4 regions of the Delftia sp. WSY_22 genome follow, and region 4 is predicted to be linked to each of the others. Evidence: predicted binding sites of a transcription regulator. Region 4 holds the regulator's gene; each other region holds the start of a gene.
What was found. Region 4 encodes FNR, which switches genes on or off when oxygen is low (the NO sensors DNR and NnrR bind a similar motif). Its sites were predicted from a motif close to TTGATNNNNATCAA; they were not measured.
Positions count from the first base shown of each region.

Region 1: a site for FNR is predicted at 2,386-2,399, ahead of ACF8NF_RS12035 (hemerythrin domain-containing protein). Genes of this name have one in related genera too.
Region 2: a site for FNR is predicted at 3,112-3,125, ahead of clpB (ATP-dependent chaperone ClpB). Genes of this name have one in related genera too.
Region 3: a site for FNR is predicted at 4,072-4,085, ahead of azu (azurin). Genes of this name have one in related genera too.

Region 1 covers NZ_JBICKN010000019.1:17,130-22,399, forward strand. Annotated here, with positions in the region: gene ACF8NF_RS12020 (dienelactone hydrolase family protein) at 1-259, opposite strand, end outside; gene ACF8NF_RS12025 (SDR family oxidoreductase) at 378-1,130, shown strand; gene ACF8NF_RS12030 (MarC family protein) at 1,144-1,791, shown strand; gene ACF8NF_RS12035 (hemerythrin domain-containing protein) at 1,825-2,325, opposite strand; gene ACF8NF_RS12040 (hypothetical protein) at 2,572-3,159, opposite strand; gene ACF8NF_RS12045 (CsbD family protein) at 3,304-3,522, opposite strand; gene ACF8NF_RS12050 (ABC-type transport auxiliary lipoprotein family protein) at 4,046-4,714, opposite strand; gene ACF8NF_RS12055 (MlaD family protein) at 4,728-5,270, opposite strand, start outside.
Region 2 covers NZ_JBICKN010000006.1:312,230-317,499, reverse strand. Annotated here, with positions in the region: gene ACF8NF_RS02060 (hypothetical protein) at 3-347, opposite strand; gene ACF8NF_RS02055 (hypothetical protein) at 356-610, opposite strand; gene moaE (molybdopterin synthase catalytic subunit MoaE) at 710-1,171, shown strand; gene ACF8NF_RS02045 (DMT family transporter) at 1,181-2,074, opposite strand; gene ACF8NF_RS02040 (AraC family transcriptional regulator) at 2,179-3,087, shown strand; gene clpB (ATP-dependent chaperone ClpB) at 3,221-5,270, shown strand, end outside.
Region 3 covers NZ_JBICKN010000018.1:198,536-203,805, forward strand. Annotated here, with positions in the region: gene ACF8NF_RS10755 (DUF4132 domain-containing protein) at 1-2,431, opposite strand, end outside; gene ACF8NF_RS10760 (alanyl-tRNA editing protein) at 2,824-3,546, shown strand; gene ACF8NF_RS10765 (hypothetical protein) at 3,592-3,873, opposite strand; gene azu (azurin) at 4,209-4,667, shown strand; gene ACF8NF_RS10775 (hypothetical protein) at 4,838-5,270, opposite strand, start outside.
Region 4 covers NZ_JBICKN010000059.1:488,805-494,074, reverse strand. Annotated here, with positions in the region: gene ccoG (cytochrome c oxidase accessory protein CcoG) at 1-1,347, shown strand, start outside; gene ACF8NF_RS27995 (FixH family protein) at 1,405-1,719, shown strand; gene ACF8NF_RS27990 (hypothetical protein) at 1,902-2,189, shown strand; gene fnr (fumarate/nitrate reduction transcriptional regulator Fnr) at 2,271-2,990, opposite strand; gene hemN (oxygen-independent coproporphyrinogen III oxidase) at 3,152-4,534, shown strand; gene ACF8NF_RS27975 (sulfite exporter TauE/SafE family protein) at 4,540-5,265, shown strand.

The DNA.
Region 1 (5,270 bases), on a different contig from region 4:
ATTTCAGCGCCATGCCCTTGGCACGGTCGGCGTCGCCGTAGCCCAGGTCCACACCCGGCTCCACACGCGTGAACAGTGACGGCGCCACGGCCACATAGCCCCGCGCCGCAAGCCGGTCGGTCACGGCGCGGATATGGGCGTTGACGCCGAAGATCTCCTGCAGCACGACGATGGCACCGCGCGCGGGCACGTCGGGGCGGGCCACCCAGGCCGGCGAAGACGTGCCATCCAATGAAGTCAACTGCACAAAACTGCCCATGTCCGCGTTCCTTTCTGTCTGAGAACCTGTTGTGATTTCCCGGTGGGCGGACGCGCCCCGCAATGCTGTAATGGCGGCGGGCCGGCCCGTGCGGCAATTCTTTCACAGGAGACATTCGATGGAACGAAAAGTCGTGCTCATCACCGGCGGCAGCCGCGGCATAGGCGCCGCAACGGCACGCATGGCAGCGCACCGGGGCTGGGACGTGGTGATCAGCTACCAGCACCAGCGCGATGCGGCCGAGGCCGTGGTGGCCGACGTGCAACTGGCCGGCACCCGCGCGCTGGCCGTGCAGGCCGATGTGGGCGACGAAGCCGAGGTGCTGGCCCTGTTCGGTGCGGTGGATGCGCAGTTCGGCCGGCTGGATGCCCTGGTCAACAACGCCGGTGTGGTGGACCGCGCGCAGACCGTGGCCGAGATGAGCGTGCAGCGGCTGGAGCGCATGTTCCGCGTCAATACCATCGGCAGCTTCATCTGCGCGCGCGAGGCCGTGCGGCGCATGAGCACCCGCCACGGCGGACGGGGTGGCGCCATCGTGAACGTCTCCAGCATCGCTTCGCGGCTGGGCGCACCGGGCCAGTACGTGGACTATGCGGCCGCCAAGGGCGCGTTGGACGTGATGACGCTGGGCCTGGCCAAGGAAGTCGCCGCCCAGGGCATACGCGTGAACGCCGTGCGGCCCGGCTTGATAGAGACCGACATCCACGCCAGCGGCGGACAGCCCGACCGCGTCGAGCGCCTGGCGCCCAACGTGCCCATGCAGCGCGGCGGCAGGGCCGAGGAGGTGGCCGACGCCATCCTCTGGCTGATGTCCGACGGCTCGCACTACACCACGGGCAGCCTGGTCGATATCTCGGGCGGCAACCTCTAGCTCCAAGGCAACCATGGACCTCAAACCGCTGATCACTTTGGTGGCCATCATCAACCCGCTGGCCATCGTCCCCTTCTTCATCCACTACACCGAGGGATTCAGCGCCCAGCAGCGCCAGCAGACCATTCGCACGGCGGCGCTGGCCTCGTTCTGCGTGATCGCGGCCTGCGCCATCATCGGGCTGCAGGTGCTGGACTTCTTCAACATCTCGCTGCAGAGCTTCCAGGTGGGCGGCGGCCTGCTGCTGCTGATCAGCGCGATGAACATGCTCAACGCCCGCCCGGCCGAGGAACGGCCCAACGCGCCCACTCTGGCGGCAGGCGCGGAAAAGGCCGCCATGGGCAACAGCATTGCCGTGGTGCCGCTGACGATTCCGCTGCTGACGGGGCCGGCCTCCATGTCCACCGTGGTGATCTATGCCGACCAGGCACGCACCATCTGGCAGCACCTGGCGCTGGTGGGCTATGGCGTGGTGGTGGCCCTGGTGGTGATGGTCTGCTTTTCGCTGGCCGACCCGATTGCGCGCGTGCTGGGCAAGACCGGCATCAACGTGATGACGCGGCTCATGGGCCTGATCCTCGCGGCCCTGGCCGTGGAGGTGATGGCGGGCGGGCTGGTGAAGATCTTCCCCATCCTGGCCTCGCCCGCGATCGTGCCCTGAACGGGCTGGCTGGCCGATTGAAGGCCCGCCGGATCAGGCCGGCACGGCCCGCGCGCGGTCGGCGCTGCCGTCGCAGGCACCGCCGCAGCCCGTGATGGGCTGCTCGGGCAAGGCCTCGGGGTGGGCCAGCGAGCCCGTGGCGGGATCGAAGCCCGCGCTGCGCAGATGCAGGGCCAGCGCCGCATCCATGGTCTGCGCATGGTGCACGAACCAGGCCGCCAGCTCGCCCGCCATGCTGCGGATCACGGCCAGATCCCCCGCTGCCGCCTTGGCCGCGCCCTCTCGCATCACCTGCAGCACCACCTTGTGCTGCAGGCTGTGGCAGTTGGTGCTGGTGAACCGCGTGGACTGCATCCAGCGGTCTTCCTGGTCGAAGTGCACTTGCGTATGCGCGATCAACTCATCCCAGCGCACGCACAGCTGCGCATCATCGGCCGCCTCCACCTCGGCCAGCAGCAGCACGAACTCCTGGTGCACCTCGTCCATGGCCGGCAATTCCAATGCCAGCGCTCCGCTCCATTCCAGCACGGCCATATGCTTCTCCTGCCTTCATCATGAAAGACTGCAGCTTAGGAACAGCACCGCCCAACCCGTTTGACCCACATCAGCCAACCCGAAAACAGCAAAGCCCCGCGAGCGGGGCTTGGTCAAGGCGGATAAAACTGGCGCGCCCCAACATCAGGGACGCCAAGCAAGAGCCGCCTCGCGGCGAGGGCGTCGTCCCCCTCCCCCGCGAAGCGGGTAGAGAGGGGGAAGCGGCGTCAGCCGCTCAGGGGGAGCTTACTGTCCATATTTACGCTTGGCATCCGCCACGCAGGCATCCTTGGCGTCACCGCTCATGGTGTCGCAACGGGCCTTGGCAGCCTTGTAGTCGGCTTCGCGGGTTTCCTCGGCAGCGTCCTTGCGGGTCTCGGCCACGTTGGCGGCCTTGGCGGCAGAGTTGGCGGCAGGTTCGGCCTGGGCCTTGTTCACCTTGGCGGCTTCGACGGCACGCACATGGGCAGCCTTGGCATCCTTCACGCAGACGTCCTTGGCGTCGCCCTTGAGGTCATCGCACTTTTCCTTGGCGATGTCGTAGTCCGCATCAGCCTTGGCCTTGAGTGCCTTTTCGCTGTTCTTGGGCGAAGGATTGCGGCGCGATTCCAGTTCAGCCTTGGCGACGTTTTCCTGGCCCTTGGCCTGCTTCTCGCAGACGTCCTTGGCGTTGTCCTTGAGCGGCTTGCACTGTTCCTTGGCAGCCTTGTAGTCGGCCTCGATCTGGTTCTTGGCGGCCGTGTGCTCGGCATTGGTCATGGCCATGGCGCCGGAGGCCATCAGGCCCAGGGCGACGGCGGACAGCATGTGGCGAAAGCGTTGCGGTGTTTGCATGATGGAACTCCTTGTATTTGTACTGAACCGGCCCTTGGTGCCTGCGGCGGCGGGCCATTGGTGCGTGCCCTCAGGCACGCTGGCTGTCGGGGAGCGGGTGGTGGCGCCGGCCAGGGCATCCGCCACCCGCGGGGTCCACCCTCGTCAGTCTTCGAAGCGGAAGTCGGGGTTGCGCTTTTGCCAGTCGGTCAGCTGCTTTTCGGCAGCGTCGCGGGCCAGGCCCTGGCGCTCCTGCAGCTTGCCCAGGAATTGCTCGCGCTTGCCGGCGATCACGTCCAGATCGTCATCGGTGAGCTTGCCCCATTGCTCACGGATCTTGCCGGTGAATTGCTTCCAGTTGCCCTTGATGCGGTCTTCATTCATGGCTTGGTCCTTTCAGTGATGTTGAAGTCGTGCCGTGCAATCAGGCCTTGTTTTTTCAAAGCCGCGATCTGCATCAGCGACGGTTCCACTGTAAAAAACCTGCGCGCCGCGCGCCGTAGTCTGGACCTAGTGTTGACGGTCGTCCCAGGGGCAGCCGAGACGGTGGGATCGGGACTACAGCCCCTGACGGACGCGCGGGAAGCGCTGGGTCAGGCGCGGCCCGCCCCTGCCCTGAGTACCCAGCCTTTTCCCCCTATGTCCGCACCTGCGCCGTGGCGGTTGCGGGGTTGCAAGCCTGCCGAAGGACAGGCTTGCTTCGTGATCTGACCTTTCTTGGCGAATCAAGAAATGGGCAGTCGGCTGCCGGGCCGAGACCCGGCCTCGAAAAGCAACCATCCGGCAGGGGCAGAAAAAGTCCACTTGCTTGCAGAGCCAGTTGCCGAAAACAAAAAACGGCCAGCGGATGCAATGCACCCACCAGCCGTTCTCAAGAGAATGGATGGGCTGGAAATCCAGCAGCAGCTCAGTGCCCCTGCTGCCCCAGCCACGCATCGATCTGCGCAATGGCCGCATCCGTGGCCTTGGCCAGGGCCTGGGCGCCGCCCGCCGCATCGCCCGAAGCTGCAGGACTGCGCACCTCGAACACCTTCTGTCCGAGCAGGCGGTCCACAGCACCGCTTTGCTCGACCAGGGTGGCGCGCAGGCGCACCACGCCGGCACTGGAGCCGGGCGCGTCAAAGACCTGGCTGAACTCTTCGATGTCCACGCGCAGCAGCGTGGGCACGGCGCCTTGCAGGCGCGGCTGGGCCACGCTTTCGCTGCTGGCCAGCACGGGGCGCTGCAGGCCCAGCTGGCTGCGCAGGCGCTGCTGCAGCAGCAGTGCAGGAGGCTGGCTCCAGCGCGCCAGCTGGTACGGGCGCAGTTCCTGGCCGTTGGCATAGGCCAGGCGGTAGAACATGGCCGTGCTGCCGTCGGACAGGGCGGGAGCCTCCACATCGGCCAGCGCCAGCGGCGTGCGTGCCTGCGGGGCTGCGGATGTGGCGGACTGCGCGGGCGTGGACAGCGGCGCCAGACCGAAGTCATAGCGCGCGGGCTGGGCGGGGGGCTGCGGCAGGGCCGAGCAGCCGGCCAGCAGGATCAGGGCGGCGGCCAGTCCAGCGCTGGCCACGGCGGTCTTGCGAGATGGGGACATGCGGGTTCCTCGGTCAGGGCTGGGTGGCTGCAGACGGGGCGACGAAGCCGGGCTCGCCCGGCCCCGGACGGGCCTGGCCCGGCCCGTAGATCACGGCCTGCGGGTTGTCGCTGAAGCGGCTGGCGGCCGTGCCCATCTGGCGCGCGGCGCGCGAGACATCATCGGCCGCTCGGTTGGCGTGCGGCACCGTGCTGCGGCCCAGCGAATCGGCCATGCGGGTCAGTGCGCGCGTGCTCTGGGCGATCTGCTCCAGCGGCCCGTCCTGCGCGTTCACGCGGCGCACGGTCTGCTGCAGCTCGGACGCCACGGCAGCGGCTCCGTTGCTGGCCTTCTCCAGCGACTGCAGGGTGTTGTGGGCGTCGGCGGCGAGCTGCGGCACCTGGGTGGACAGCGTGCGGTCCAGGTTCTGCGTGAGCTGCTGCACGCCTGCGGCAGCGGCAGCAATGTTCTCCAGCGCCTGGCTCACGCGCTTTTGGTTGTCGGTGTCCAGCATGTCGCTGAGGCGGCGCGAGATTTCATCGGCGCGCTCCAGCAGCACCTGCCCCTGGTCGGCCAG
Region 2 (5,270 bases), on a different contig from region 4:
CTTCAGGCTGCGCCTTCGGCGCCGGTAGGGGGTGATGCATCGGGCAGCAGCGGTGCCTGCCACTCCAGCAGCTCGGCCAGGCGCTGCACGATCCAGCGTGCCTCGCCGGGGCTGACGATGGAGCCTTCGGCAGCCAGGCCGGCGTGCATGCCCAGCAGCACGCCTTGCTCCGAAGAATTGCCCGAGTGGTAAAGCGTCTGTGCCTGCTCGACCAGGTGGCTGGCCAGGTCCTCGCACAGTTCATAGCGCCCGACCACGTCTGCAATGGATGCTTTGAGCCGGCCGTGCCGGTCGGCATACAGGGCGGCAAAGCTCGGCGGCGGCTGTATCTGGCTGGTCTCGTCCATGGCGCGCCTCAATCGGGTTCGAACAGGCGTTCGAAGCGTGCGATGTCTTCGGCCAGCTCGCAGCTCACCAGCTGGCCCATCTTGCCGTCGCCCAGCCGGTGGGCTGCAAACAGCGTGGCCTTGCCGCGAAAGCCGTAGTCGGGCAGGTGGATGATGGTGTAGGGATGGGGCACGAACAGCTGGTGCTCGTAGACCACGCGCTGCTCGTTGCGCGGCGAGGGATAGAGCGTGTATTCGGGGGTGGTGATCGTGAGTGTGGCCATGCGTGGCCCGCCGCAGCAAAAAAGCGCTGGGGGCGGGGGAGGGCAATGCTACCGCGTTCATCGCCTTCTGGCGCGCCACCGGCCTGCGACAATGCGGGCATGCAAGCAGCCCGTGTATCCATCCAGACCGAGGATTTCGACGTATCGGCCGAACTCGCCGCCCTGCGCTCCGGCGACGCCCGCGTGGGGGCGGTCTGCAGCTTCATAGGCACCGTGCGCGACCGCAACGAGGGCGCCACCGTGGCCAGCATGGAGCTGGAGCACTATCCGGGCATGACCGAGAAATCCATCGAGGCCATCATCGACGAGGCCGTGCAGCGCTTCGGCATCCATGGCGCGCGCGTCATCCACCGCATCGGCCCGCTGCAGCCCATGGACCAGATCGTGCTCGTGGCCGTCACCGCATCGCACCGGGGCATGGCTTTCCAGGCCTGCGAATACATCATGGACTACCTCAAGTCGCTGGCGCCTTTCTGGAAGAAGGAACAGACGCCCGAGGGCGCGCGCTGGGTGGATGCGCGCGTCAGCGACGAAGAGGCGCTGGCGCGCTGGCGCCAGTGAGCTGACGCTTCAGGCCCTGCGCAGTGCGGCACCCCGCAACCATTGCGGCGGCCGGAACACCAGCAGGTTGCCGAACATCACCAGCAGCAGGCCACCCACGGCCAGCGGCGTCCACACATAGCCTTCGAAAAGTGCCGAGATACTGAGCGCAACGATGGGGAACAGCACCGTCGCATACGCCGCCTTCTCGGGGCCCAGGCGTCCGACCAGGGTCAGGTAGGCCGTGAACGCGATCACCGAGCCCGGAATGGCCAGGTACAGCCAGGAGCCCACATAGGTCCAGCTGGCATCGAAGCGCCAGGGCAGGCCTGCCACCAGCGCATAGCCGGTCAGCAGCAGCGTGCCGGCCAGCATGCCCCAGGCATTGGTCTGTGCGGGCCGCCAGCCCATGGACTGCAGCGAGGCCGACAGCATGTTCCCGCAGGAAAAGCACAGCGTGCCCAGCACCGCCCAGGCCAGGCCGGGCAGGCTGGCATGCCGGCCTTCTCGCAGCTCGGGCCAGAACAGCGCCACCAGGCCTGCAAGGCCGAAGAGGCTGCCGGCCAGCACATGGGGCACCAGCCTGCGGCCGTGGATGATGCGCGCCAGCAGCGCGTTCCAGAGATTGGCGCTGGAGAACACCACGGCGGCCAGGCCGCTGGCCAGCGTCTCGCTGGCATGCATGAAGCACACGAAGTTGAAGCTGAACAGGCACAGGCCCTGGGCCAGCACGCGCGGCAGCGCCGGGCCGCGTGGCACGCGCAGCTGGCGCGACCAGGCCAGCCAGGCGAACATCAGCACGGCGGCCAGCGCAAAGCGGTAGGCAATGGACAGCTCCACGGGCACGGTGCCCAGCTGCAGCTTCAGGGCGATCCAGGTCGAACCCCAGATCAGCACGACCAGGGCATAGAGGGTGGCAGTCATGGCCGGTGATGATGGCGCCGCAGGCTGGGCGGGCATGGCAGATTCCTGCGGTTTGATGGCCTGGCGCCATGCGTCGGTATGGCTGCGGGACCACAATCGCTGCCATGACGCCCACGCCGCTGCCCGAGCTGCCCTCCAGCCACCTGTGCCAGGTGCTGTCACGCTCCAAGGCCCGGCTGCAGCGGCGCGTGCGCCTGAGCGAGGGGGTGGAGCTGGCCGTCTGGGCCAATGTGGACGACGAGGTGCGCTACTGCCAGCCAGGCCACCACACCCTGTCGGTCTACCTGGCCGGCGGCGAGGGCTCGCAACTCAAGGCGCGGCCCGAGGCCATGGGGGCGCCGGGGCGCATCTGCATCTTCACGCCAGAGGATGAATCGCACTGGCTGGTGCGATCGCCCGTGCAGTTCCTGCACCTGTATGTGTCCGACCTGGCCTGGGCGGGGCGCGTGGTCCGCATGCTGGATGCCGAGCCCCGCTCGCGCACCTTGCGTGCGCAGATCTACGGGGACGATCAGGCCTTCCACGCCGGTGCCCGTGCGCTGATGCAACTGGACTGGCAGGACCCGCAGCAGCAACTGGCGGCCGATGCCATTGGCCAGCAGCTGGTGGACCGGCTGGTGCTGCAGTCCGCCACGCCGCGCCAGCTGCAGGCGCTGCAGCGGCCGCTGGGCGGGCTTTCTGCGGCCGTGCGGCGCAGGGTGCTTGCCCATATCGAGGCGCATCTGCATGACTCCAAGGCCGTGTCGCTGCCGGCACTGGCGAGACAGGCCTGCCTTTCCGAATTCCATTTCGCGCGCATGTTCCGCCAGAGCATGGGCTGCACGGTGCACGAATGGGTGCTGCAGCAGCGCCTGGCACGGGCACGGCGCGCCCTGTCTGCGCGCAACGTGCCGCCGCTGGCCGAGCTGGCGCTGGATTGCGGTTTTTCCAGCGCCAGCCACCTGGTGCGCAGCTTCCGGGCGCATTTGGGCGTTACGCCTACGCAGTTCTCGATCTTTCAGCGCAATGCTTGAAAAGGATGGCCGGCCTCGCCGGCCTTGATCTGGCGCAAGCGTCTGTCCTTGCGGGCCGGGCATGGCTTGAAATTTGCCCTGCCGGTATCAGATAAATCGCAATGACCCTGTTTCAGGAGCGAAAAGAAACACCATGCGAATCGACAAACTGACAACCAAGTTCCAGGAAGCCCTGGCCGACGCGCAAACGCTGGCCCTGGGCGGTGACCAATCTAATATCGAACCCCTGCACCTGCTCGTGGCGCTGCTGCGCCAGGACGACGGTCCGCGCTCGCTCTTGCAGCGCGCCGGCGCCAACGTGGGCCAGCTGCAGGCCGCGGCCGAGAAGGCTCTGGCCGATCTGCCGCGCGTGCAGCACCAGGACCAGGTGCAGGTCGGCTCCGAGCTGGGCCGGCTGCTGCAGGTGACCGAGAAGGAAGCCCTCAAGCGCGGCGACCAGTTCATTGCCAGCGAGCTGTTCCTGCTGGCGCTGACCGACAGCAGCGGCGCCTCCACGCGTGCGGGCCAACTGCTCAAGGAAAGCGGCGTGACGCGCTCCAGCCTGGAGTCGGCCATCAACGCCGTGCGCGGCGGCCAGACCATGGACAGCGCCGAAGGCGAAGGCCAGCGCGAGGCCCTCAAAAAATACACCATGGACCTGACCGAGCGCGCGCGCATCGGCAAGCTCGATCCGGTGATCGGTCGCGACGACGAAATCCGCCGCTCCATCCAGGTGCTGCAGCGCCGCAGCAAGAACAACCCCGTGCTCATCGGCGAGCCCGGCGTGGGCAAGACCGCCATCGTCGAGGGCCTGGCCCAGCGCATCGTGGCCGGCGAGGTGCCCGAAAGCCTCAAGAACAAGCGCGTGCTGTCGCTGGACATGGCGGGCCTGCTGGCCGGCGCCAAGTACCGCGGCGACTTCGAGGAACGCCTGAAGTCCGTGCTCAAGGAAGTGGCCCAGGAAGAGGGGCGCATCATCCTGTTCATCGACGAGATCCACACCATGGTCGGCGCCGGCAAGGCCGACGGCGCCATGGATGCGGGCAACATGCTCAAGCCTGCGCTGGCGCGCGGCGAGCTGCACTGCATCGGCGCGACCACGCTCGATGAATACCGCAAGTACATCGAAAAGGATGCGGCGCTGGAGCGGCGCTTCCAGAAGGTGCTGGTCGAGGAGCCCTCGGTCGAGGACACCATCGCCATCCTGCGCGGCCTGCAGGTGCGCTACGAGGCCCACCACGGCGTGGACATCACCGACCCGGCCATTGTGGCCGCGGCCGAGCTGAGCCACCGCTACATCACCGACCGCTTCCTGCCCGACAAGGCCATCGACCTGATCGACGAGGCTGCGGCCAAGATCAAGATCGAGATCGACTCCAAGCCCGAGGTCATGGACAAGCTCGAGCGCCGCATGATCCAGCTCAAGATCGAGCGCGAGGCCATGAAGAAGGAAAAGGACGAGGCCTCGCAAAAGCGCCTGCAGCTGATCGAGGAGGAACTCGGCAGCCTGGAGCGCGAGTACGCCGACCTCGAAGACGTGTGGAAGAGCGAGAAGGCCAGCGCCCAGGGCTCCGAGCAGATCCGCAAGGAGATCGACCAGATCCGCATCCAGATCGAGGAGCTCAAGCGCAAGGGCGACTTCAACAAGGTGGCCGAGCTGCAGTACGGCAAGCTGCCCTCGCTGGAAAAGCAGCTCAACGAAGCCCAGGCCAGCGAGCAGGGGCAGGGCGGTGCGCCCGCCCACAGATTGCTGCGCACCCATGTGGGCGCCGAGGAGATTGCCGAGGTGGTCAGCCGTGCCACGGGCATTCCCGTGGCCAAGATGATGCAGGGCGAGAAGGACAAGCTGCTGCGCATGGAAGACCGGCTGCATGACCGCGTCGTCGGCCAGGACGAGGCCATCTCGGCTGTGGCCAACGCCATCCGCCGTTCGCGCTCGGGCCTATCCGATCCCAACCGGCCCACCGGTTCCTTCCTGTTCCTGGGCCCCACGGGCGTGGGCAAGACCGAGCTGTGCAAGGCGCTGGCCGGCTTCCTGTTCGACAGCGAAGACCATCTGGTGCGCATCGACATGAGCGAGTTCATGGAAAAGCATTCCGTGGCCCGCCTGATCGGCGCGCCGCCCGGCTACGTGGGCTACGAGGAAGGCGGCTACCTGACCGAGGCCGTTCGCCGCAAGCCCTACAGCGTGCTGCTGCTCGACG
Region 3 (5,270 bases), on a different contig from region 4:
CCACATCGACCAGCGAGAAGTCCTCGGCCAGGCGGAAGCTGGTGCGCGCAAGGCCCGGCGCATCCTCTGCGCGCCAGATCAGGCTGCGCCCCACGATGCGCAGCAGCGGGTGGGCCACGAACAGCCGCTGCCAGCGATCCAGCGGCCAGCGCTTGCCGCTGACCAGGGCCGCCAGCATGCGCGGCGCCTGCTGCTTGACCACGGTCTTGAGGCTGGTGGACAGGGTCTTGAGCTGCGCAGTGGCGGCCTCCCATTCGGGCTTGAGCGCCTCGTCCTTGACCGCAGGAATGGTCTTGCTGGCCTTGTTCCTGTCGTTGATGACGCGCAGGCTCAGATCGCCCTGCAGCTCCACGCGGTAGCTGTGCGGCCCGACCGTGACCGTCAGGCCCTGGCCCAGGCCGAAGTCGGGGGTCAGCTCGTCGAAGAGCTCGGGCACGCTCATCTTGCGGCGGGCAGCGGCGGCACGCAGGGCGCTGCGCGCCGTGCGCTGCACCTGGTCCTTGAGCGAGCGCGATTCGGAGATCTCCTGCACGCGCAGCAGAGCGTAGAGGCTGTCCACCTCGCCCAGATGCTCGACAGCGGCGGCCGCGCGCTGCAGGCGCGGGCGGTTCCAGGCCTGGACGGCGGCCACCAGCGCATCGACCACGCGGTCATCGGCATGGCCGGGCAGCAGCCTGAGCGCCCAGCGCTGCTTGGGTTCGCCCTCGCAAGCAATCCATTGCTGCACCAGGGCCAGCGCCAGGCGGGCACGGTTGTCGGCCGGAATGCGCGCCAGCAGCTCGTGGGCCAGCGGCGGCAGGCCGCCTTCGGCAATGGCGGATACGTGCAGCAGCACGCGGGCCGCGTGCTCGGACAGCGGCGCGCACAGCGCCAGCAGCTCGGGCGTGTCGAAGGGCTTGATGGCCGCGCTCAGGCGCTTGATGGAGGCGATCTGGGCTTCCAAGTCCACGCCGCCAGCGGCAGACGCTGGCGATGCGGCATCCGCCTGGCTTTCTTCCGATGCCGAGGCGCCCTGCCCGGTCAGGCCCAATTGGTTCAGCCGCTGCTGCACGCTGCTGGCCGAGGCCGCATCCAGCTTGCCGCCGGCCAGCAACTGCGCCAGCAAGGGACCGACGGCGGGGTCGGGGTGGGCCAGCAGCACGTCGCGGCAGGTCAGCAGCAGGTTCTTGGGCGGCTTGTTCAGCCAGCCGGCATCCACCAAGCTGGCCAGCGGAATATGGGCGGCCAGGCCGGCCATGGCGGCGCGCAGGCCCTTGGCGCTGCTGCCTGCGATGAGCGGGGTCAGGGTGGGCAGCGTGGCCTTCAGGCTGGCGGTGTCGAACGCGGGCAGCACATTGACCAGGTCCTTGACAGGCACCTCGGCCAGATCGGCCGGGCGGCGGGTCACCAGTTCGCGGATCGCGCTGCGGTAGCGGCGCAGCTCGTCCTCGCGGTCGCAGTGCTGGGCAATGGCCGGCAGCAGCAGGGGCAGCAAGGCGGCATCGTCCTGCTTCATGACATGCATGGCCAGCGCCAGGCTGATCCGATAGCCGCCGTTCTCACGCAGCTGCCTGGCAAAGGGCGCGGGATCCTCGGCCACCAGGCGGTCCAGCAGCTGCAGCGCACGGGTACGCTCCCCGCCCTGGGCATGGCCCAATTGGCCCATCAGGGTGCCCGCCAGTTCCTCACGCCGTGGGGCATCTGCGCTGGCCCAGCGCTGCTCCATCAGGTCCGGATCGCCTATGTAGGTCTGGTCATACAGCTCGGGATGCGCGGCAAAGAAGCCCATCCAGGACTTCCAGCCCTGCCCCTTGGGCTGCTTGGGTTGGCGCTCTTCGCGGTAGTGCACTATCACATCGGCGAACAGCTTGCCGCCCACGGCGGCGTAGCGCTGCAGGTCGGCATCGTTCAGCTGGGCGATCAGCCGCTTCCAGGGCGCGTGGTACTCGGTGTCGGGCTTGTACTCACCTTCCTTGCGCAGGGCCAGCGTCCAGTCCAGCGTGGCCGTCACTTCCTCGTAGGGCATGCCTGGATAGCAGAGCCAGGGCACCAGGTTGCCCAGCACCATGCCTATGCCTTTGAAGACCGGCAGATCCGCGCTGCGGGCATGGGCCAGCCATTGCTCGGCCATCACGCGCACTTCGGCGGCCACCTTGGCATTGGTCAGCTTCTCGCTGAGCCCTGCCGGCGCATGGCCGCGCGGCACCGTGAGCCGTGCCAGGGCCAGCCAGCGCTCACCGTCATGTGTCCAGGGCGATTCGCTGCTGTTCAGGCGCCCCAGCATGTAAAGGCAGCGCTCCTCGCAATCACGCAGGAAAACCTGCACCTCATCGGCCCGCCCGTCATGAAGCCGGGCATCAAGTTCGGCGGCAAAGGCCTCTTCGCTGAGGCCTTCGTCCAGCCGGTCATAGAGATCGCTCAGGGAAGCTGCGTGAAGATCGGTAGTGCTCATAAAGATGAGGAGATGAACAATGTGGGCAGCCGCAAACCGGGGCCTGCCGGGATGGAGACGGGGGTGGAGCCTGCACGGGATGGACGCAAAGGTTCTTGATCCATTCGGACAGTTCCTCGGAAAACTCACAGATTCATGCCCTGCGTATGTCGTCAGCTTCGGAAAAATCTGTAGCGCCGTCGGCAAGGAATGCGCCATTGTTCAGCGGCACGCGCGCGGCGCGGGCGCCGATCTTGTCAGGTCGCGGACCCGGGCACTTGACAGGCTGTCAAGCAGCCGACTGCCACCGCTGCGGGCCATGGACTGTACTGGGGACTTTTCGCCCAGGCGTACTGCCCGGCCCCGCCATGCCGCCGATACCATGGACCGCGACATGACCCCGGAGACACCCCATGCCCATGCCCCTGTCCCAGACGCACAAGCTCTTTGACGACGACGCCTACCTGGACCGCTGCGAAGCCACCGTGATCGCGGTCAGCCCCGAAGGCATCGAGCTGGATGCCACGGTCTGCTATGCCCGCAGCGGCGGCCAGGCCGGAGACACCGGCACGCTGATCCTGGCCGACGGACGCAGCCTGGCGGTCATCGACACCGTCTATGCCGATGACCGCCAGCGCATCCTGCATGTGCTGCAGACCGATGCGCCGCCCCAGGTCGGCGAGCGCGTGCAGGTAGCCATCGACTGGGACAGGCGCCACCGTCTGATGCGCCTGCACACCTGCCTGCACCTGCTGGGCGTGCTGGTGCCCGTGCCCGTGACGGGCTGCAGCATCTCGCCGGACTCGGCACGCCTGGATTTCGACCTGCCTGAATCCACGCTGGACAAGGCCGATCTGACGGAGCGCCTGAACGCCCTGATCGCCGACAGCCATGCCGTGAACGTGGACCGCATCACGCCCGAGCAATTGGCCGCCCAGCCCGACCTGGTACGCACCGCAGGCGCGGCGCCCCCGGGCGGCACGGCGACGATCCGCATCATCGACATCCCCGGCCTGGACCGCCAGCCCTGCGGCGGCACGCATGTGCGCAGCACGGCCGAGATCGGCACGGTGGCCGTCACCAAGATCGAGAAGAAAAGCCGCACGAACCGGCGCGTGGTCGTGCAGTTCGCCTGAGGCCTGCCGGACCTGCCTGGCCTGCCTTGGCTGCCGCCCCGTGCCTCAGGACATCCAGGACCTGGGCGCCGAGGGGCCACCCGGCTCACGGGACCCCTCGCCGCCCGGAGCCACCCCTTCGGGCTGGCTGCCGGACTTTCGCATCAGCTGCAGGATCTGATCGAGCTTGTCCTGCTCGACGGCGATCGAGTGCAACCTGAACAGCACGTACGGAATGAGGACGCTGGCACAGGCCATGCCCGCCAGCGCCGTCTGTTGCTGGGAGCTGTCGACGAAGAACGCCGTCAGCAGAAAGATGGCGCCAATGACAGCACCTATGAAAACCATCACTCTCATAAACCCCCTCTATGTTCCGCAATCGTACCCAAATGTGACTGAGGTGAGTAGAGGCATGCGAGCTGTGGGGTTGCCCGTCGCCAAAAGACGACGGACGGCAGGTGATTCCCGGCGACAGCCACCGCGCATACCCTGCCGGCGTGACGCCATACCGCATGCTTGGAGCGCAGGTCTTCGAACTGTTTTGACTTGATTCAAATCAACCCGCCCTCCCCCATCCTGTCTATGCTGGAGGCAGCCATACAAAGCATCCATGGCGACAGACCGCCTGCCGGTCCATGGCCACCGGATGCCAGCCACCTCACCCGCTTTTCAAGGAGAAAACAATGGCAATGCAATGGAAACCCGTCCTCTTGGCCCTCGCAATGACTGCCGTCGCCGCACCTGTGCTGGCCGCCGACTGCGCCGTCGAGATCGAAGGCAATGACGCCATGCAGTTCAACAAGCCCACCATCAGCGTGCCCGCCAGCTGCAAGCAGTTCACGGTCAAGCTCAAGCACGTGGGCAAGCTGCCCAAGACGGCCATGGGCCACAACTGGGTACTGAGCAAGACGGCCGACCTGCAGCCCGTGGCCAATGACGGCATCGCCGCCGGCGCCGCCAAGGACTTCGTGAAGGACAAGGACGCCCGCGTGATCGCCCACACCAAGGTGATCGGCGGCGGCGAGACCGACTCCGTGACCTTCTCCACCGCCGCCCTGAAGGCGGGCGAGGCCTACAGCTACTTTTGCTCCTTCCCCGGCCATTCCGCGCTGATGAAGGGCACGCTGACGCTGGCCAAGTAAGCCGGCGATCTGCCTTGGCCCGGGACCTTGCGCCCCGCGCCCTACCCGGCGGCACTTCGGTGCCGCTTGTCGTTTCCGCCCCTCACATTTGCGGGACCGGGCAAGCCACGCTTGCCTGGCCTGCCGGTCCCTGCCGATGCATGCCGATCCGTGCCGTTGTGCGCTGTCTCTCAGTGCCGGCTGGCGGTCCTGCCGTGCGGGCGGCCCTGCATTTCCATGCAACCCTTTTGCATCAGGCGCAGCAGCAGCTGGGTCCAGCTGGCGTCGGCCCATTTGGTGCTTTCCAGCACCAGGGACCGTGCCGACTGCAGGCCGTCGCCGGGCTGCAGCTCCACGCGGAAACTGCCGCGTTCACGCTGGGCCGTGACGGCCACCACGCTGCCCAGCAGGGCGATATCGAGGGAAGGGCGCGGGCCTTGCGGGCCGTCCAGGTCCACGCGCAGCACGCAGCCGGGGCGCAGTTCGTAGGTCCAGCGGTGGTCGGCATGGCCGGCCGCGCCCATGGCGTTCATTTCGGCAAGCCGCTGCTCCTGCGTCATGTCGTAGGGGCTGATGATGGGCGCCTGCTGCTGCGGGTAGCCCTGCACGCCGTCCAGGCAGGCG
Region 4 (5,270 bases):
AAGAAGGTCTACCCGCGCTCCATCAGCGGTGTCTTCGCACGCTGGCGATGGGCTCTGGTGTTTCTCACCCAACTGGTTTTCTATGGCCTGCCCTGGCTGGAATGGGGGCAGCGCCAGATGGTGCTGTTCGACCTGGGTGCGCGGCGCTTTTACCTGTTCGGGCTGGTGCTGTACCCGCAGGATTTCATCTACCTGGCGGGCCTGCTGATCATCTCGGCGCTGGCGCTGTTCCTGTTCACGGCCGTGGCCGGTCGCCTGTGGTGCGGCTTTTCCTGCCCGCAGACGGTCTACACCGAAATCTTCATGTGGGTGGAGCGCAAGGTCGAGGGCGACCGCAGCGCGCGCATGCGCCTGGACAAGAACGGCTGGACTTTTGAAAAGCTCTGGAAGAAGTCGCTCAAGCAGTTGCTGTGGATTGCCATTGCCCTGTGGACCGGCTTCACCTTCGTGGGCTACTTCGTGCCCATCCGCGAGCTGGGCGGCGAGCTGCTGGCGCTGCAGGGCAGCTGGCAGGTCTTCTGGGTGCTGTTCTACGGCTTCGCCACCTATGGCAACGCCGGCTACATGCGCGAGCAGGTCTGCAAGTACATGTGCCCCTATGCGCGCTTTCAGAGCGCCATGTTCGACCGCGACACCATGATCGTCAGCTACGACACGGGCCGGGGCGAGCCGCGCGCGCCGCGCACCAAGAAGGTGGACTACAAGGCCCAGGGCCTGGGCGACTGCATCGACTGCAAGATGTGCGTGCAGGTCTGCCCCGTGGGCATCGACATCCGCAACGGCCTGCAGTACGAATGCATAGGCTGCGGTCTGTGCATAGACGCCTGCAATTCCATCATGGACAAGATGGAGTATCCGCGCGGCCTCATCCGGCTGACCACGCAGAACGCCATGGCCGGCCTGTGGCGGCGGGCCCAGGTGCTGCGCCGCATCTTCCGTCCGCGCGTACTGGTCTACTCGGCCGTGCTGATCGGCCTGAGCATGGCCATGATCGTGAGCCTGGCGCTGCGCCAGTCGGTCAAGGTCGACGTGATACGCGACCGGGCATCGCTGTCGCGCATCGTCGCGGGCGGCAAGCTGGAAAATGTCTACCGCCTGCAGATCATGAATGCCACCGAGCAGGCCCAGCGCTACCGCATCAGCGCCCATGGCCTCGACGGGCTGGAGCTGGCGTCCGAGCAGGAGGTCGAGGTCGGCCCGGCCGAGACGCGCGGCATTGCGGCGCGGCTGCAGATTCCCTACGGTTCCGCCGAGCCGGGCTCGCACACCGTATTCTTCGATATCGATGCCGTGCATTCAGGCGCGGGACGCGCGTCCGAAAAGGCCGTCTTCCTGGTGCCCCGGTGATATGTCTGGCCGGCGCCGCCCAGGCTGCGCCGGCTGTTTGAAAGAAAGAGGTTATCCATGTCTTCCAGTCCCGCAGTCTCCGCGCCCGCCACGGCCCCTTCGCATCCGGACGCCGGCAAGCCCTGGTGGAAGTTCGCCCATGTCTGGCTCGTGGTGGCCGGCCCGGCCGCCGTCGTGGTGGCCGGCGTGGTCACGGCCGTCATTGCGATCAATGGCGCCGATCCCGTGATCGATCCTGACTATTACCGAAATGGCATCACCATCAACGAGCGTGCCGATGGCGTGCGCGAAGTGCCCAAGAGCCTGGCGCCCGCGGTCACCGGCCGCAACCACGCGGCCACGCCCGCGCAGGACCATCCCACGGACCGCTGAACGCAGGAAAATGCCGTGCACAAGGCCGCAGTCGCGGCCTTTTTTGCATGGTGGATGGCATCTCCAGCATGCGCGAGGGCCAAGGGTTTCCTACAGGCAGTGCAGGGTGCGCAGGGCTTGGCACGGTGCGCGGGCGGCGCGCACAATGAAAGCCACCCCTCGACAGCTCAAGGAGATCGCTGATGTTGGCCCAACGCTGGATGTGGATTGCCTGGCCGGCCTTTCTGGCCGCCGCCGTGATGGAGATGCTGGTATTCGCCTTCGTGGACCCGCTGGAGCTGCACTGGCTCGGCGACCTGGGCTGGTCGCGGCAGGGAATCTACACCCTGGCCTTCTTCGCCTTCTGGGGCGTGACCATGCTGTCCAGCCTCATGACCACCATGCTGGGACGCTCCACGCACGATCTCAACGACGGCGTGGTCTCCGAGCCGGACCCAAATCTGGCCATGCAGGGCCTGGGGCGCGATTGAACCTGCGTGCACTGCAATGGCAATGAACAAGGCCCGCGATCGCGGGCCTTGTTCATTGCCGGGGGGCGGGGCCTTGCGGCCTCACTGGCACTGCTGGCTGTTGACGATGCGCTTGAGCGCGTCCGTGTCCAGGATGCGCAGATGGCGCTGGCGCACCTCGATGATGTTTTCCTCGGCAAACTTCGAGAAGGTGCGGCTCACCGTCTCCAGCTTCAGGCCCAGGTAGCTGCCGATTTCCTCGCGCGTCATGCGCAGCACCAGTTCCGACTTGGAAAAGCCCCGGGCGTGCAGGCGCTGCACCAGGTTGAGCACGAAGGCGGCCAGGCGCTCCTCGGCACGCATGCTGCCCAGCAGCAGCATCACGCCATGCTCGCGCACGATCTCGCGGCTCATGACCTTGTGCACATGGTTTTGCAGGGCCGTGACCTCGCGCGACAGGTCCTCCAGCTTGTCGAAGGGCATGACGCAGACCTCGGCGTCTTCCAGCGCGACCGCATCGCAGGTGTGGTGGTCGTTGACGATGCCATCCAGGCCGATGATCTCGCCGGCCATCTGAAAGCCCGTGACCTGGTCGCGCCCGTCCTCGGTGGCCACGCAGGTCTTGAAGAAGCCCGTGCGGATGGCGTACAGCGAGGTGAAGGACTCACCGTTGCGAAACAGCAGGCCGCCGCGCTTGACCTTGCGGCGCGTGGCCACGATGTCGTCGATGCGCTGCATCTGCTCGGCATCCAGGCCCATGGGCATGCACAGCTCGCGCAGGTTGCAATTGGAACAGGATGCTTTGATGGTCTGAAGGTTCATGGAGTAAACATCAGCGGCGCAGCAGTGCGCCGGCGGTGACCTCGTGGATGGCGATGAGTTGGATCAAATTGTCGCAGCACTGCCGCGAACAACTCTTGATATGAGTCAAGGACGCGGCCAATGGGCTGCGGCACAGTGGACGACATTAGAGGAAAAAACCCATGACCGCTGTCACCCCAGAGCTGCTGCGTCGCTTCGACGTACCGGGGCCCCGATACACCTCGTTCCCCACGGCCGATCGTTTCGTGGAGGCTTTCGGTGCTGAAGACTATATCCTGGCACTTGAGCACCGCAAATCGAGTACCGCAGCGCGGGCCATGCCTTTGTCGCTGTATGTGCATGTGCCGTTCTGCGAGTCGCTGTGCTACTACTGCGCCTGCAACAAGATCGTGACGCGCCACCACGATCGCGCTGCCGTCTACCTGGACTACCTGGCGCGCGAGATGGCCTTGCACACGGCCCATTGCGGCAAGGGCCAGGCCGTCAGCCAGTTGCACCTGGGCGGCGGCACGCCCACCTTCTTCTCGGACGATGAGCTGCGCACGCTGATGGCCCTGCTGCGCGAGCATTTCAAGCTGGAGCCGGGCGGCGAATACTCCATCGAGGTCGATCCGCGCACCGTCAGCGTCGAACGCCTGGCCGTGCTCAAGGAGCTGGGCTTCAACCGCCTGAGCTTCGGCGTGCAGGACTTCGACGAACAGGTGCAGATCGCCGTGCACCGCGTGCAGCCGGCCGAGCAGGTGTTCGCGCTGGTAGCGGCCGCACGGCAGCTGGGCTTTGCCTCCATCAACGTGGACCTGATCTACGGCCTGCCCAAGCAGACGCCCGAGTCCTTCGAGCGCACGCTGGCCCAGGTCAATGCGCTGCGGCCCGACCGCATCGCGCTCTATGCCTATGCCCACCTGCCCGAGCGCTTCAAGCCGCAGCGGCGCATCGCGGCCGAGGACCTGCCCCAGGGCGCCGACAAGCTGGCCATGCTCTCGCGCTCCATCGCGGCCTTCATGGAGGGCGGCTATGTCTACGTGGGCATGGACCACTTCGCCTTGCCCGAGGACGCGCTGGCCGTGGCCAAGCGCCAGGGCCGGCTGCATCGCAACTTCCAGGGCTACAGCACCCAGCCCGACTGCGACCTGATTGCGCTGGGCGTGTCGGCCATCGGCAAGGTGGGGGCCAGCTACAGCCAGAACGCCAAGACGCTGGAGGAGTACTACGACGCCATCGACGCCGGCCACCTGCCCGTGGTGCGCGGCCTGGCACTGTCGCGCGATGATCTGGTGCGGCGCGCCGTCATCATGGCCATCATGTGCCAGGGCGCCGTGCTGTTCGAGCCCATGGAGCAGGCCTGGCTGCTGGGCTTTCGCGAGTACTTCGCCCCCGAGCTGGCGGCGCTTCAGGACCTGCAGGCCAAGGGGCTGGTGCAGATCAGCGACGAGGGATTCCAGGTCACGCCCATGGGCTGGTACTTCGTGCGTGGCGTGGCCATGCTGTTTGACCGATATCTGCAGGCCGACAAGAACCGGGCGCGGTTTTCGAGGATCATCTAGGCCCCATGCTGTTGTCGCTGCTCTGGACCGCTTTGATCATGGGGCTCGTCGGCGGGCCCCATTGCCTTGCCATGTGCGCCGCGCCCTGCGGCGTGGTCACGGGCGGGGCGGGGCAGGGCACGGTACAGGGTGGGGAGCAGGTGGTCGCCGTCCATGGACTGCAAAGCCGGCTGTGGCTGCGCACGGCGCTGTTCCATGGCGGGCGGCTGGCCGGCTATGCCAGCCTGGGCGCCGCCTCGGCGCTGGCCATGGAAAGCCTGTCCTGGCTCACCAGCCAGACCACGGCGCTGCAGCCGTTCTGGACGCTGACCCATGTCGCCGTGATGGCCTGGGGCCTGGCCATGATGGTGCAGGCCCGCCAGCCCGCCTGGCTGGAGTCTGCGGGCCGCGCCGCCTGGCGGCGCGTGCAGCCCTGGGTGTCCGCCCCTGGCGGCACGCTGGCGGCGGGCTATGCCTGGGCGCTCATGCCCTGCGGACTGCTGTATTCGGCCGTGCTGGTCGCCGCGCTCAGCGGTGGCCCCTTGCAGGGCGCATCGGCCATGGCGGCCTTTGGCGTGGGCAGCGGGCTGTGGCTGGTGGCCGGCCCCTGGCTGTGGCGGCTGGGCCGCCAGCGCCTGAACGGCCTGCGTGCCGAATGGGGCACGCGGCTGGCCGGCCTGATGCTGGTGGGCGTAGCCGTGTGGGCGCTGTGGATGGACCTGATCTACAAGCCCAGTCTCTGGTGCCGATGAACAAC